Linked DNA regions of Microbulbifer sp. A4B17. The main gene of each other region encodes a partner of the protein of the gene in region 2 in a complex. Links are inferred from orthologs where the notes say so. Each region holds a gene or a part of one and is shown on either strand. Other genes may lie near its edges. The genes, in order: tsaD and tsaE.

The links.
Region 1: the proteins of tsaE (region 2) and tsaD are in contact, whole or in part, in a crystal structure (PDB 6N9A), measured with the Thermotoga maritima proteins. The link is inferred for Microbulbifer sp. A4B17 from one-to-one orthologs. Residues at the interface, in WP_004082108.1 of Thermotoga maritima: Leu37, Gly38, Lys46, Lys57, Val59, Lys60, Ser61, Thr63, Phe64, Thr65, Leu66, Met67, Val69, Pro71, Tyr82, Arg83, Leu84, Asp86, Asp88, Phe89, Asp93, Ile128, Asp130, Glu131, Arg134; in WP_004082750.1 of Thermotoga maritima: Cys10, Asp11, Arg49, His50, Leu82, Gly84, Gly135, Gly136, Glu154, Thr155, Leu156, Asp157, Asp158, Ser159, Glu162, Asp165, Lys166, Arg169, Leu170, Tyr175, Lys213, Thr214, Leu217, Tyr218, Gln221, Arg222, Asn324.

The regions. Positions count from the first base shown.
Region 1 is NZ_CP029064.1:500,762-505,492, reverse strand. Bases 1-2,953 are described here. They hold tsaD (tRNA (adenosine(37)-N6)-threonylcarbamoyltransferase complex transferase subunit TsaD), read right to left. Parts: upstream 2,018-2,953; coding sequence 983-2,017; downstream 1-982. Other genes in these bases: BTJ40_RS02200 (GatB/YqeY domain-containing protein), read left to right, coding at 2,604-2,953; rpsU (30S ribosomal protein S21), read left to right, coding at 2,191-2,406; folB (dihydroneopterin aldolase), read right to left, coding at 549-938; folK (2-amino-4-hydroxy-6-hydroxymethyldihydropteridine diphosphokinase), read right to left, coding at 55-546. In the rest of the region: more of BTJ40_RS02200, read left to right, coding at 2,954-3,050; dnaG (DNA primase), read left to right, coding at 3,066-4,731.
Region 2 is NZ_CP029064.1:286,436-296,751, reverse strand. Bases 47-3,045 are described here. They hold tsaE (tRNA (adenosine(37)-N6)-threonylcarbamoyltransferase complex ATPase subunit type 1 TsaE), read right to left. Parts: upstream 1,794-3,045; coding sequence 1,299-1,793; downstream 47-1,298. Other genes in these bases: BTJ40_RS01390 (NAD(P)H-hydrate dehydratase), read right to left, coding at 1,793-3,045; BTJ40_RS01400 (N-acetylmuramoyl-L-alanine amidase), read right to left, coding at 47-1,243. In the rest of the region: more of BTJ40_RS01400, read right to left, coding at 1-46; more of BTJ40_RS01390, read right to left, coding at 3,046-3,274; tRNA epoxyqueuosine(34) reductase QueG, read left to right, coding at 3,409-4,518; orn (oligoribonuclease), read right to left, coding at 4,532-5,071; small ribosomal subunit biogenesis GTPase RsgA, read left to right, coding at 5,158-6,198; BTJ40_RS01370 (sulfurtransferase), read left to right, coding at 6,195-6,989; asd (archaetidylserine decarboxylase), read left to right, coding at 7,015-7,878; BTJ40_RS01360 (HD-GYP domain-containing protein), read right to left, coding at 7,932-9,284; hemE (uroporphyrinogen decarboxylase), read right to left, coding at 9,455-10,316. UniProt on the Escherichia coli protein: Required for the formation of a threonylcarbamoyl group on adenosine at position 37 (t(6)A37) in tRNAs that read codons beginning with adenine.

The DNA.
Region 1 (4,731 bases), 210 kb from region 2 along the record:
AAGCAGCCTCAAAGGGCTGCTTTTTTATCTGCATTTTTTAAAAAATTATTGGAATCACGGCCAAATAAATTCTACCGGCCACAATTTTTGTGAAGCCTGGTCGTACTCATTCCACAGCTGACGGTAAGTCTTCTGCTCGACCGGATGCAATATTTCCGGTGCAATCTCTGCCAGAGGCTGTAAAACAAAGGCATTTTTTACAATCTCACCTCTAGGCAATTTTACCCCGTCGACAGTTCCTGTCAGGTGATCATAGGTGAGAATATCAATATCCAGAGTTCGTGCACTGAACTTGGGACCGGAACGCAGGCGGCCGTTGGCATCTTCAATACCGCGCAGACACAGGGCCAGCTGCCCTACCGGCAGGTCAGTTTGCAGCCCCACCACCAGGTTGTAAAAGTTATCGCCCTGAAAACCTACCGCTTCACTTTCGAAGACCCGGGACACCTGTAATTCGCCAAACCGCCCGGCCAGGGCATTCAGCGCTGCGCGGATATATTGCGCACGATTGATATTACTGCCGAGGCTGAGATACACCTGAGCCACGTTTACACTCCCGCAGACATCGCTGCTGCACCTTTTGCCGGCCTCTCGCCGCGCTCAATAATGACACCCACATCCCTGGACCCTCTGACCGCACCCGGCTTGGACAACCGCAGTCGCAGCCAGCTTACAGAAAATTCTTCCCTGACAATTGCCGCAGCCTGCTCTGCCATGGTCTCCACCAACAGAAACTCACTGCTTTCAATAAAAGCGATCAAGCGCTTGGCCACCGCTTTATAGTTAAGTGTGTACTCAATATTGTCTGTGCGCGCCGCCTCACTAATATCGAAGGCCATCTCCAAATCGAGACTGACCATCTGGCGCACTTCCCGCTCCCAATCGTAAATACCAATAATGGTATTCACCTTTAAATCCCGTATATAAACAATATCCATTTATCGGCTCTTTTCTTTTTAATGCCAGGCTATCCCTGGGATTTTTAAAGTTCGGTCTTGGGCAATTCTGTCATAGGCCAGCGCGGACGCACATCTACCGCAAGGCTCGTCTGCTCCCCTGCTTTTAAACGTAAACTACCGGCGTAGGCGATCATGGCGCCGTTATCAGTGCAGAATTCATGGCGCGGATAGTAGACGCTGGCCTTATCCTTTCGCAGGCTCGTTTCCAAACGCTCACGCAATAATTTATTTGCGGAAACTCCACCGGCAATCACCAGGGTTTTATAGCCAGAAGCCTTAATAGCGCGACGACATTTAATCACCAGGGTGTCCACTACCGCCTCCTGGAAAGCCGCGGCAATATCTGCGCAAGTCTGCTCGTCCGGCAAACCATCCTCAAGGGCGTGTTTACGCACCGTCGTCAGGGTGAAGGTTTTAAGGCCTGAAAAACTGAAATCCAACCCCGGTCGATCAGTCATAGGACGCGGGAAAGTAAAACGTTTGGGGTCTCCTTTTTCCGCCAGGGCAGCCAAACGCGGGCCACCGGGATAATCCAGGTCGAGCATTTTGGCGGCCTTATCAAAGGCCTCGCCGGCAGCGTCATCCAGGGATTCACCCATCAATTCGTAATCGCCGAGCCCCCGCACCTCCACCAGCTGGGTGTGTCCGCCGGAAACCAGCAGGGCCACAAAAGGAAAGGCGGGCGGATTATCCTCCAGCATTGGGGCCAGCAGGTGGCCTTCCATATGGTGCACCGCCACCGCCGGGATATCCCAGCCATAGGCCAGTGCACGGGCCGCGCAGGCCCCGACCATCAGCGCTCCCACCAGACCGGGGCCCGCGGTATAGGCGATGCCATTGAGGTCTGAAGGGCTGGTCTCGGCCTTCTTCATTACCTGTCGAATCAGCGGCAAGAGTTTGCGCACATGATCGCGGCTCGCCAGCTCGGGGACTACACCGCCATAATCGGCATGCAGGTCCACTTGACTGAACAGGGCATGGCTGAGCAAACCGGACTCAGAATCGTAAATAGCGACGCCAGTTTCATCGCAGGAAGTTTCTATACCAAGGACGCGCACTTGATCTCATTCTCGTGACTACTTCGAGGGGCGGTTATCATACTGGAAAATGGGGTTGCGATCCCGTATAGGAGTGTTTAGAATTTGCGCCCTCGCTGTGAACCGGCCACCGGATGCAACTGCGAGAGCATTGCCGGAATGGCCGAGAGAAACGAATTTTAACAGGTATCCTAATGCCCTCTGTACGAATCAAAGACAACGAACCTTTCGATATCGCCCTGCGCCGTTTCAAGCGCTCCTGTGAAAAAGCAGGCGTACTGTCTGAAGTACGTCGTCGCGAGTTCTACGAGAAGCCCACCGCTGTTCGTAAGCGCAAAGCTGCTGCCGCTGTAAAGCGTCACGCTAAAAAGCTTCAGCGCGAAAACCGCAAGTTCCAGCGTCTCTACTAAGAGCCGCAGGCTGCATAAGCCTGTCGCAGCGAGGCGGCCGGACGGGCTTAGCCCGTAGCGGAGCTATAAAGAACGGCGTGCGAGCCATACTCGCGCGCCGTTTTTCGTTTGGGCTAACGCATTTCCCCCGCCCAGCAGACAAGCTATCCTAAGCCCCTGATCCAAAATTCATTGCCAACAATCCCGGAACACTCATTATGAGCACTCTCAAGGAAACCCTGACCCAAGCCACTAAAGACGCAATGAAAGCGCGAGACAAAGAGCGCCTGGCCACCCTGCGCCTGATCAACGCCGAGATAAAACGCGTTGAAGTCGACGAGCGCATCGACCTGGATGACGCCCGCATCCTCGCCCTGCTGGACAAAATGACCAAGCAGCGCCGCGACTCCATTACCCAGTACGAGAAAGCTGGCCGGGCTGAACTGGCAGCAGTAGAGCAGGCTGAAATTGAAGTTATCCAGGAATTCCTGCCGAAGCAGCTGAGCGAAGCAGAGATCACCGATATCGTTGCCTCCGCCGTCAAAGACACCGGTGCCAACAGCATGGCGGATATGGGCAAAGTCATCGCCCAGGTTAAACCCCAGGTGCAAGGCCGTGCAGATATGGGCGCGGTGAGCAAACTGGTGAAGGCCCAACTGGCCTAAGCTGAGCGAATCCCCATGGCCGGCAAGATACCCCAGCACTTTATTGACGATCTGCTCGCAAGGGCAGATATCGTCGAGCTGGTGGACAGCCGGGTCAAGCTCCGTAAAACAGGCAAAAACTACTCTGCCTGCTGCCCCTTCCACGACGAGAAAACCCCATCGTTTACCGTGAGTGCGGACAAGCAGTTTTATTACTGCTTCGGCTGCGGCGCCAATGGCAATGCCATCGGCTTCCTCATGGAGTACGATCGTCTGCCGTTCCCAGAAGCGGTGGAAAAACTCGCGGCCACCCGTGGACTGGAAGTTCCCAGGGAACAACTGGCACCGGGGCAAGAAAAGCGCCAGCGGGAGAGTCAATCTCTCTACCAGCTCACAGAGAAAGCCGCCGACTACTACCGTGAACAACTGCGTAACCACCCCGCCGCAGGCAATGCGGTGGCCTACTTGCGCAATCGCGGCCTCTCCGGTGAGATTGCCCGGGACTTTGGTATCGGCCTTGCGCCCCCGGGCTGGGACAACCTGCTCAATGCATTAGCCGATACCCCCGAGAAAGCGGATCAACTGGAACTGGCAGGCCTGGCCATTCGCCGCCAGGACAGTGATGGCAACACCAAGCCCAACGCGCGCCATCACTACGACCGCTTCCGCAACCGTATTATTTTCCCGATCCGCGACCAGCGCGGGCGCGCCATCGCCTTTGGCGGGCGGGTACTGGGCGACGACAAACCCAAGTACCTGAACTCCCCGGAAACCCCGATTTTCCACAAGAGCCGCGAACTCTACGGCCTGTGGGAAGCACGCCAGACCAACCGCAATTTAGAACGCCTAATTGTGGTTGAAGGCTATATGGATGTGGTGGCCCTGGCCCAGTTCGATATCCGCTGCGCCGTCGCCACCCTGGGCACCGCTTGTGGCGAAGACCATATCCAACTCGCCTTCCGCCATACCTCGGAACTACTGTTTTGCTTTGACGGCGACCGCGCCGGCCGCGCCGCCGCCCGCCGCGCTCTGGAGTCGGCCCTGCCGCAGATGCAGGACGGACGCAGCCTGCGCTTCCTGCTACTGCCGGAAGGCGAGGACCCGGACACCCTGGTACGCCAACTGGGCGGTGAACGTTTCCAGCAGCTAATTAAGGAGCAATCCCTACCGCTGGAAGATTTTCTCTTCGACCTGCTGAGCGAAGATATCAACCTGCAGACCATGGACGGCCGCGCGCGCCTGTCCAAACTCGCCGCCCCCCTACTGGACCTGCTGCCCGATGGCGTCTACCGCCAGCTGATGTTCCAACAACTGGCCTCACGCACCGGGCTCGACAAGGAAACCCTGCAAGAGGTTATCCGCACAGAAAAAGCTCGCGCGCCGCAACAGCCCCACCCGCAACCTACAGCTGCACCGGGAGAGCCAAACCAAGCACCCTCCCTTCACGAAGAGCTGGAGCACCGCACACCGCCGGAACCCTGGCAGCGCGACAGCAACTTCAGCGAAAGTGCAGGACCGAGTTACAACAGTCCGCGCCGCCAGAGCCAATATCTCCTGCCGCCAGAGCGCATGCTGATCGCCCTGCTATTGCACCACCCGGAGCTGGCGGCACAAATCGAAAATCCACAGCAATTCCCCATCGACGGCAATGCAGACCTGGCATTGTTTATCCAGCTGGTAGAGCTGTACAAAAGCCGACCCC
Region 2 (10,316 bases):
TCAAAGCGGCGACGGAGATATTATATCGCGCCGCGATACCCGAAAGGGTCTCCCCGCGGGCAATAACGTGGTTGCGAGACTTATCGCTCTGGTTGGCGGCGAGCCAGGTATCCGCCGGGGGGCGACTCTTAAAGTGCGCCACTATACCGTCACTGAGCTTTTGCGCCAGCTTGCGCTGGAAACTGGGATCGCGCAGGCGTTTCGCTTCCTGGGGATTGGTAATAAAACCCGTCTCCACCAAAATTGAAGGCACATCCGGCGAACGCAGCACCGAGAAATTGGCCTGCTCCACCTGTTTTTTATGCAGGTGAGTGACGGTGCCAATCTGTGACAGCACACTGGCGCCGATATCCAGGCTGGCATTCATGGTGGCAGTCATGGAGAGGTCGAGCAATACGCCGGCAAGGGTGTCATCCTTATCACCCAAGCTCAAACTGCCGGCGCCACCGATAAGATCGGACTCGTTTTCCCGCGCGGCCAAAAAGCGGGCGGTTTCACTGGTTGCACCCCGGGAGGAGACCGCGTAGACCCCAGCGCCACGGGCATCTTTACGGGTAAAGGCATCGGCGTGGATCGACACAAAAAGGTCCGCACGCATATTTCGCCCAATTTTTACCCGTTCCCGCAAAGGAATATAGTAATCCCCTGTGCGCACCAGTTTGGCGGTAAAGCCCTTCTCACCGTTTATCTTTTTGTGCAGCTGTTTGGCAATCGCCAGCACCACATCCTTTTCCCGCAAGCGGCCGGGACCGGAAGCCCCAGGGTCTTCCCCGCCGTGCCCTGCATCAATAGCGACAATGATATTGCGTTCACTACTGACCTGCTCCAGCGTCTTTTCGCTGCCTTTAACCTCGTCGTAAAGGTCGATCACCAATCGATCCGGCAGGTTTTCATGGCGCCGCAAAGCAAAGCTGCGCGGATTGGCCTGCTGCTTTAGGTCCAATACAACCCGTAGATCTTTTTTATTCTGACGGGCGTGGCGCACCCGCGCGATCGGCGTCTTATCCAGGTCCAACTTGTCCAGCTCGGCCTTCAACTCGGTATCAGAGAGGTCGACAACCACCCGGTGGGGACTCTTGAGGGTGAATAACTTGTGCTCTGCCGGGCCGCTCAAATCAAAAACCAGACGCGTATGGTCGGGTGCTCGCCAGACGCGCACACCTTCCACTTGCGTCGCAGAAGCTGGCAGGAAAACTGCCAGCCACAGCGCGACAACTAACAGAGACCGCCACATAAAACTCATTACTTCCCAGCCCCTTTGCTTATTGGTATCAGTATTTCCCTGTGTTCAGGCGTTTTCAGGATGCTCGCAGCAGCTTTTGCAGCAGGTCTATTACGCGCTCACCCTGGGGCGAGTGCGCAATTAACCTGAGCTGGCGGCCACTTTCCGGTACTTCCAACTCAACTTCCAAGTCTGGAGCCGGCAATATGCCCTCACCCCGCTCGGGCCACTCTACAAGGCTCAAGCTCTGCGCAGAGAAATAATCCCGCACCCCCATAAACTCCAACTCTTCCGGGTCACCCAGACGATAAAGATCGAAGTGGTAAACCCGGTGAGCCTCAAGTTCGTAAGGTTCCACCAGGGTGTAGGTGGGGCTCTTTACCGCACCCTCGTGCCCAAAGGCCCTCAGTACCCCCCGACAAAAAGTTGTCTTTCCCGCGCCCAGCTGACCATTTAAATACAGCGTCAGTCCCTGTTGCAGGCCCGCCGCGAGACAGGCCTGCCCGAGCGAGCTGCCGCCGGATACGGTGGCTGCTTCATCGGCCAAATGTAATTTCAATTCACTCGCCATCAATCTACCAAACGTCTAATCCAGGGCAATAAATCCGTAGCGAGTAATCCCCGCATACCCTCTTCGGCAGCGCGATTACCCGCCTCTCCGTGTAACCACACCGCCAGTCGGGCAGCCTCCACCAGCGGCAAGTGCTGGCCAATCAATGCTGCAACAATACCGGTGAGGAGGTCTCCCATACCACCGGAAGCCATACCCGGGTTACCGCTGTTGATAAGGTCAACACCACCATCATGTGCAATCAGGGTACCGGCGCCTTTTAATATCACTACTCCACTGAATTTTTGCTGAACTGCAATAGCAGCGGCGCGAGGATCGGCGAGCACCTCGGCGGTATCACAACCCAGGAGGCGGGCGGCCTCCCCCACATGTGGGGTCAACACCCAGTCATCCCGCCGGACCCCGGCCAGAACCCGGCCCTCGGCGAGAATATTCAATGCATCGGCATCTACGACCAAGGGCGCCTCAGCTCGGCCGGCTCGCGCCAGCAGCTGCTCACTCCAGGGGGAGCGTCCCAAACCGGGGCCCACTGCAATTACGCTGGGGCCTTCGAGCAGCGGTTCCAGCTCCTGCCCGGAAATCACCGGATGGGCCATCACTTCTGGACTGCGAGTTAACGCTGCGGACAAATGCTCAGGGCGGGTCGCCAGGGAAATCAGCCCGGCTCCACAGCGCGCTGTGGATTGCGCAGCCATCAATGCAGCACCGCCAAATCCGGTATCACCGCCGACAACCAAAATATGGCCAAACTGGTTTTTAAAGCTATCGGCGGCACGCGCTGGCAGGCGACGGATGGCATCAGCCTCGTAACGCATAGCCAAAGGCTCAACTGCCCGGTAGGCAGCCTCAGGTGCCCCCAAGTCTTCGAAAATTACCTCTCCGCAGAGCGCCGGGCCGCGACCGCAGTAGAGCCCCATTTTGCGGCCGATAAAAGTCACCGTCATATCGGCACTGACCGCCTCGCCGGCACTGCCGGTATCGGCACTCAGACCGGAGGGGATATCCACAGCCAACACCGGGCCGGGGCTTTTGCGGATTCGCTCAACCGCATGCGCCACGCCGGAGCGCAGCTCACCGCTAAAGCCTGTTCCCAGCAATGCATCCACAATCAGTGTATTGGCATCCGCCGTATCCAGTTCTGCGAGAGAGTTCACCACCTGGACACCTTCCCGGCAGGCGTACTCATAGGCCTCCCGGGCATCGCCACTCAGGTGCTGAGGATCGGTACACGCATAGACGGTGACCGGGATTTTCTTTTGCGCGGCGAGGGCGGCAATCACATAGCCATCCCCACCGTTGTTCCCACCACCGCAGAAAACCTGGAGGCGGCCGATCTCCGGCCAGTGCCTGCGTAGATGTGAAAAAGCCGCGCGACCGGCGCGCTTCATCAGTTGAATGGAGGGGATTTCCAGTGCAGCAATCGTCTGTCGATCCAGCTCACGTACCGACTCGGCACTGTATAGAGGTTGAGGCGTGTCCATGCAGCTCCCGCGATGTGGTCAAGAATTCATCTGTGGCAAAATAGGCAATTACATCGCCATCGTTTGCGCCAACCGTAAAGTATACCGCCCCGGCCAGGCATTGTGCTTGCAGGGAATATCGAGCCGCTTTATCTATGACCGAATCACTGCTCGCCGACTTAGCCCAACAGATCAAAATTTGGGGCAGAGAACTGGGCTTCCAACAAGTGGGTATTACCGATTGCCAGCTGGAGGAGGAAGGGGAACGCCTGCGCGCCTGGATTGATGCGGGCTATCACGCTGACATGGACTGGATGGGCGCTCACGGTGAGAAACGCTGGCGCCCCGAATTACTGGAGCCGGGAACACTGCGGGTAATCAGCGTGCGTCTGGACTACCTGCCGCCGGACACCCAGCCGATTAAAGTGTTGAAGGATTCGAGTAAGGCCTATGTATCCCGCTACGCGAATGGCCGCGATTACCACAAGCTGATCCGAAAACGCCTGGCCAACCTGTCAAAGCAAATTGATACCTATTGCGCCGAGCGGGGCATTGAATCGAAAGGTCGGGCTTTTACCGACAGCGCCCCGGTGATGGAGAAGGCCCTGGCAGCCAAGGCCGGCCTGGGCTGGATTGGTAAAAATACGCTGGTACTGAATTCGACTGCCGGCTCTTACTTTTTCCTCGGCGAAATCTACACCAACTTGCCGCTCCCCATAGATATCAGCGAGGAACATGATCAGTGTGGCGACTGTGTCGCCTGCCTCAGGGTTTGCCCCACTGATGCCTTTATCGATGACCGCACCCTGGATGCGCGGCGCTGTATCTCCTACCTCACTATTGAAAACAAAGGCCCAATCCCTGAGGAATTTCGCGAGCCCATCGGCAACCGAATATACGGCTGCGACGACTGCCAAATAGTGTGCCCTTGGAATAAATTCGCCAAGCCCACCAAGGAAAAAGATTTTCATCCCCGACACGAACTGGACAATGGTGAGCTGCTGAAATTGTTTACCTGGAGCGAAGAGGAGTTCCTGCGCAAGACTGAGGGTTCGGCGATTCGCCGAATCGGCCACGAGCGCTGGCTGCGCAACCTGGCTGTTGCCATAGGCAATGGGGAGACCACGCCCGAAGTCATCAATACCCTGGAGAGTGCGCGCGCCAACGCCACGCCCCTGGTTCTGGAGCATATCGATTGGGCGCTGGAGCGGTTGCGCAGCGGGCGCAGGCGCAAGCGTAAAATCAAACGCAAGCCCGCTGGCTAATCGGGAGTGGGGGTCAGAGGCGGAAAAAAGTCTCGCGGTAGTGGCGCAATTCCTCAATAGAATCACGGATATCGTCGAGCGCCAAATGGCTGCTGTGTTTTTTAACTCCATCCAAAACCTCTGGGCGCCAGCGACGAGCCAATTCCTTCACCGAGCTGACATCCAGATTGCGGTAGTGGAAATAGGATTCCAACTCCGGCATATATTTCACCAGGAAGCGGCGGTCCTGGCCGATAGAGTTGCCACACATGGGAGATGCTCCCTCAGGGACCCACTGTCGCAAGAACTCCAGGGTCTCCCTTTCCGCGTCCCTTTCGGAAATACTGGACTCTTTAACCCGCGTTACCAGCCCGGAACCACCGTGCTGTTCGGTATTCCATTCATCCATTGCATCTAGCAATGCATCGCTCTGGTGGATGACCATTGAGGGACCCTCGGCGAGAATCTCCAGGCGTGAATCCGTCACGATTGTGGCAATTTCAATAATGCGCTCTTTGTCCGGATTCAGGCCTGTCATCTCCAGGTCAATCCAGATCAGGTTATTCTGATCCACAACGGGTCTCCTCAAACTTTCCGCGCAAGTTACCGCAACTACCCTGCAATAGCTATAATCCGCCGCTAGTCTCCAGGTGCTAGTGCATGAGTAAACGCAAATTAAATCGCCGCCAACAGTGGCGTATCAACAAAATCCAGCAGGAACGCGAAGCCCGCGCCCGCAAGCGCGAGCAATCTGCCGAAGAGGCCCTGGAAGAGGGGCAACTGGGGCAGGAACAGATTGGCCTGGTTATCGCCAACTATGGCACACAGGTTTTAGTGGAGAGCGAGAGTGATCCGAGCCTGCGCCAGCGCTGCCATTTGCGCGCCAATATCGAAACCCTGGTGACCGGCGATCGCGTTGCCTGGCACCCTGCCAGTGAAGATAGCGACGGAGGCATTGGTGTTATCGGCGCGCGCCTGCCGCGCAATTCCGAGCTGCAAAGACCCGATCGCTACGGCGACCTGAAAACTGTCGCAGCCAATATCGATCGCATATTGATCGTTATCGCCCCTTACCCCGAACCCTTTGCCAATGCCATCGACCGCTACCTGGTAGCCGCAGAGACCACCGGCATAGCACCCATGCTGCTGCTCAACAAAACCGACCTGATTAATGAGCGCAATCGCGATTCACTAGAGGAGCTACTCGCCCCCTACCCGGAGCTCGGCTATCCGGTCTTACGGTTATCCACCAAAACTGGCGAGGGCCTGCCGGAGCTGCTGGAAACCCTTGCGCAAGGATGTAGCGTTTTTGTAGGGCAGTCCGGGGTGGGCAAGTCATCCCTGGTCAACGCACTGCTTCCCAGTGCCGGCGCCCGCACCGGTGCCTTGTCAGAGGCCACACAGAAGGGGACTCACACCACTACAGCGGCGGAACTGTTTCACCTGCCCAGTGGGGGTGATCTGATAGACTCCCCCGGGATTCGCGAATTTGGACTCTGGCATATGGAGGAGGCCGCCCTATTGGAAGGTTTTGTCGAATTCCGACCATTTATAGGACACTGCCGCTTTCGCGACTGCCGCCACCAGGGCGAACCCGGTTGCGCTATCCAGGAGGCTCTGACCGATGGAAAAATTAGCGAGCGCCGCATGAATAGTTTTCTGCATTTGCGCAACAGCCTGGAATCGGAGAACAAGTTTTGAAACTGATCATCGAAGCGGAAGAACTCGCGACTCAGCTTGAGCGCGAAGAACTGCTGATTGTAGACCTCAGCTCACCCCACAATTACCTCAACGGCCATATTCCAGGGGCTATTCATCTGCCGTTCCAGGCGCTGATGGCTGGCACCGCGCCCGCACCGGGCAAACTTCCCGGTATCGAACAGCTGACCCAGATTTTTCAAGCTATTGGCTTGAAGCCGGAACAACATGTGGTCGCCTGTGACGACGAAGGCGGCGGTTGGGCTGGGCGCTTTTTGTGGACCTTGGAAATGATAGGCCACCGCAATTACAGCTACTTGAATGGTGGCATGTTGGCCTGGCGAGGCGCCGGCCTTCCTCTCACTACCGAGGCACCGGATATCGAGCCGAGTGATATTCAAATCACCGTCAACAGCACAGCTGCGATGGACGCCCAACAAATCCAGGATCAACTGGGCAATGATGAATTCCTTGTTTGGGATGCTCGTTCACCCCAGGAATATCGCGGTGAGCGGGTCCTGGCCATGAAGGGCGGTCATATCCCGGGAGCAATCAATTGCGAGTGGACTCAATTGATGGATCCGCAAAAAGATCTGCGCATTAGATCGGATGCCCGCGAATTCCTCGCTGCACAGGGAATTGATAGCTCACACAAGATTGTCACCCACTGCCAAAGCCATCACCGCTCCGCTTTTACCTGGTTAGTGGGCAAGTCCCTGGGATTTGATATTCGCGCTTATCCAGGCTCCTGGAGTGAGTGGGGCAATTTGCCCAATACTCCGGTACAGCAGTAGATACATTGAGAAAAGACGTAGATTTATGAACCCTAAACTTTTTGCCGCCCTGCAATACCTAACGCCGCAACACGCGCTCTCCCGCGCTGCCGGCTGGTTGGCGAATACAGAACTCAAGTGGATCAAAGATCCTTTCACCCGCTGGTTTGTTGAGAAGTACGGCGTGGATATGCAGGAGGCCAAAGAGAGCGACTGCACTGCCTACCGCACCTTCAATGAATTCTTCACCCGCGAGCTGGTAGACGGAGCCCGCCCCATTATCGAAGGGCAACACACCCTCGCCAGCCCTGCCGACGGCGCCATCAGCCAGCTGGGCCAGATCCATAACGGCCGTATTTTCCAGGCTAAAGGTCACGACTACAGCTTGGTGGAACTGGTGGGCGGTGATCCCAAGGTAGCAGCACAATTTAATGACGGACATTTTGCCACTGTGTATCTGTCACCGAAGGACTATCACCGTGTGCATATGCCCATGGCCGGCACCCTGCGCAGCATGACCTATGTGCCCGGGCAGCTTTTCTCTGTAAATACAGTAACGGCAGAAAATGTGCCGCGCCTGTTCGCGCGCAATGAGCGTCTGGTCTGCGTATTCGATACGGAAGCGGGCCCTATGGCAATGATCCTGGTGGGTGCGATGATTGTTGCCGGTATCGAAACCGTTTGGGCCGGACAAGTCGCTCCTATCCAGCGCAAGGTTATCAGCACGGATTATATGGATAAGGCACCCATCCACTTGGAGAAAGGTGAGGAGATGGGACGCTTTAAGCTGGGCTCTACCGTCATTATGCTATTTGGCGCAGACCAGGTGAGCTGGCTCGACCAGCTTGAAGCCGAGTCGCCCGTGCGCATGGGTGAGCATTTCGGTAATTTATTATCCGGCAAGGACTGATATTAGTAAGGGACAGCGGCAGTTTTCACTGCCGCCTCTGAAAAAGAGAGCGTTTACTTTGTCAGGCGCGTCAGCAGCTGCCCCAATCGGCCACCGCGGAATAAATAATTGTCGCGAATATTCGCCGCATCCACCTGGGGGTAAGCTCCGGGTTCTATATCCCTGAGGATACTGATCTTTTCCTCGACACTCATCTTGCCACGCTCGATAAGCTTCTGCTCTCGATCCTCAACTTCAGCTAAGTCACACAGGCGAGGCTTGCTGAGCGTTTGTTTTTGCCCATCGAGAACGATCATTACCTTTGGTCGCAAGCGCCGGTCGTAGGTCTGTTCCACGACCACGCCGACTTCTCCGGTGGACAACTCTACCTGAGTACCCGTGGGATAGAGACCAATAGCCTGAATGAACTCCACTACCAACTGTTCCTGGTAGGCGATACCCCGCAGGTCATACAACTTGGCAACTGCCCGGGATGGCGCTACCGGCTCACTGGAACCTCTTGGGTTAGTGGCTTCATCATAGAAAGTCACTATTCCGCACATGCGCGCCAACACTGAAATCCTGTCACCGCGCAAGCCCTCAGGGTAGCCACTACCATCGTGGCGCTCGCAGTGGGCACTAATGACTTCGATAACCTTCGGATCTATTTGTGGGTCTGCCGACAGCATCTTGACGCTGTGCTGCACAAACTTTCGATACTCCAATTCACTGCGCGGATCGCGCTGCTTCATCTGCAGCACTTCCCCGTCGATAGCCAGCTTGCCTACATCCTTCAGCAGAGTAGCCACCCCGAGCTTTAGTAAATCACTGCGTGAAAGACCGATATGGCGGCCGAATAGCACCGCCCAAATACTGGCACGTACCGAGTGACTGTAGGTGTGCTCATCCTTATCTCGTACACGAGCCAGCCAGGCAAACGCATCGGGACTGCGCAGCACACTTTCTACTAAATCCTCAACGACTTGGTTGACCTGCTGTACCGGTATGGGCCTGTTGTTAGCGACAAACCCCATCACTTCACTCATACCATAGAGGATCTGGCCGTGAAGCTTACGCGCATTACTGGCTTCTCGCTGCGCCGGCTGCGGAGGGGGGTATTTTTTATGGGAAACAGTGACAGGCTTACAAGGGATAGTGACCGCTGTGCGGCCAGAAGAACGACCCCTTGCGGAAGTGTCGCTGCCTCCGAGCAATCGGCGCAGGGTAACACCGGCACTACCGACAGTTTTGTGGACATCGACATAAACAAACCGGCAGTATTTCTGTAGCTGGCGGATTTCTTCCAAATCGCGGATATAAAAACCCTGCAGCGCAAATGGGGTTCGTGTCCAAGGCCGGTCAAGCTTGGAGACGAACATGCCGCGCTGTAAATCACCGACAGAAATTTTTGCTTGTTCGATTGCCACTGGGGAAGGTGCCGACAACTGTAGTTAACGCTAAAACGCTGCCCTGAAAGACCCCGTGGCGTAAGATCCTCGGTCCTCTGGGCAAGCTCACCTTTATATCATGGAGAGATATTAAGGTTCACCCGCCCAAAGTGAGACTGTATTCACAGACTCAGAGATCAGTGGCCAGTTTAGGCGTGATATTGGGCTGACAGTTCTACCACAGCTTCAATCATGGCTCCGGCATGTTTGGGGTCTACCTTCGGGGTAATTCCGTGACCTAAATTGAAAACGTGGCCACTACCCTGACCAAAAGACTTCAAAACAGCCGCCACTTCTGTGCGAATTCGTTCGGGACTCGCGTAGAGAACAGCTGGATCCAAGTTGCCTTGCAGGGCCACCTTGTCTCCCACTCGGGCGCGGGCGCTGCCAATGTCTGTCGTCCAATCCAAGCCCAGGGCGTCAGCGCCAGTATCAGCCATTGCTTCCAACCACTGACCGCCTCCCTTAGTGAACAGGATGGCCGGCACTCGACGACCGTCGACTTCTTTAATCAGCCCCTGGAGAATTCTCTGCATATATTTCAGGGAGAATTCACGGTAAGCACTGTGGCTGAGTGCCCCGCCCCAGGTATCAAAGATCTGTACGGCCTGGGCACCAGCGCGAATCTGGGCGTTCAGGTAATCGGTAACAGAGTCGGCCAGCACCGTGAGTAACTGGTGCATCAGCTCAGGGCGGTTGTAGAGCATTTCCTTACAGCGGGCAAAATCCTTGCTGGAGCCGCCTTCAACCATATAAGTCGCCAACGTCCATGGGCTGCCGGAGAAGCCGATAAGCGGCACGCGACCATTCAACTCGCGGCGGATGGTGGACACGGCATTCATCACATAGTCCAAATCCTTTTCGCTGTTCACCACTTCCAGGGCTTCGATATCGGCCGCTGTGCGCAGGGGCTTGTGGAACTTGGGGCCCTCTCCCTCAGAGAAGTAGAGGCCCAGGCCCATGGCATCGGGAATAGTCAGGATGTCGGAAAACAGAATGGCGGCATCCAGC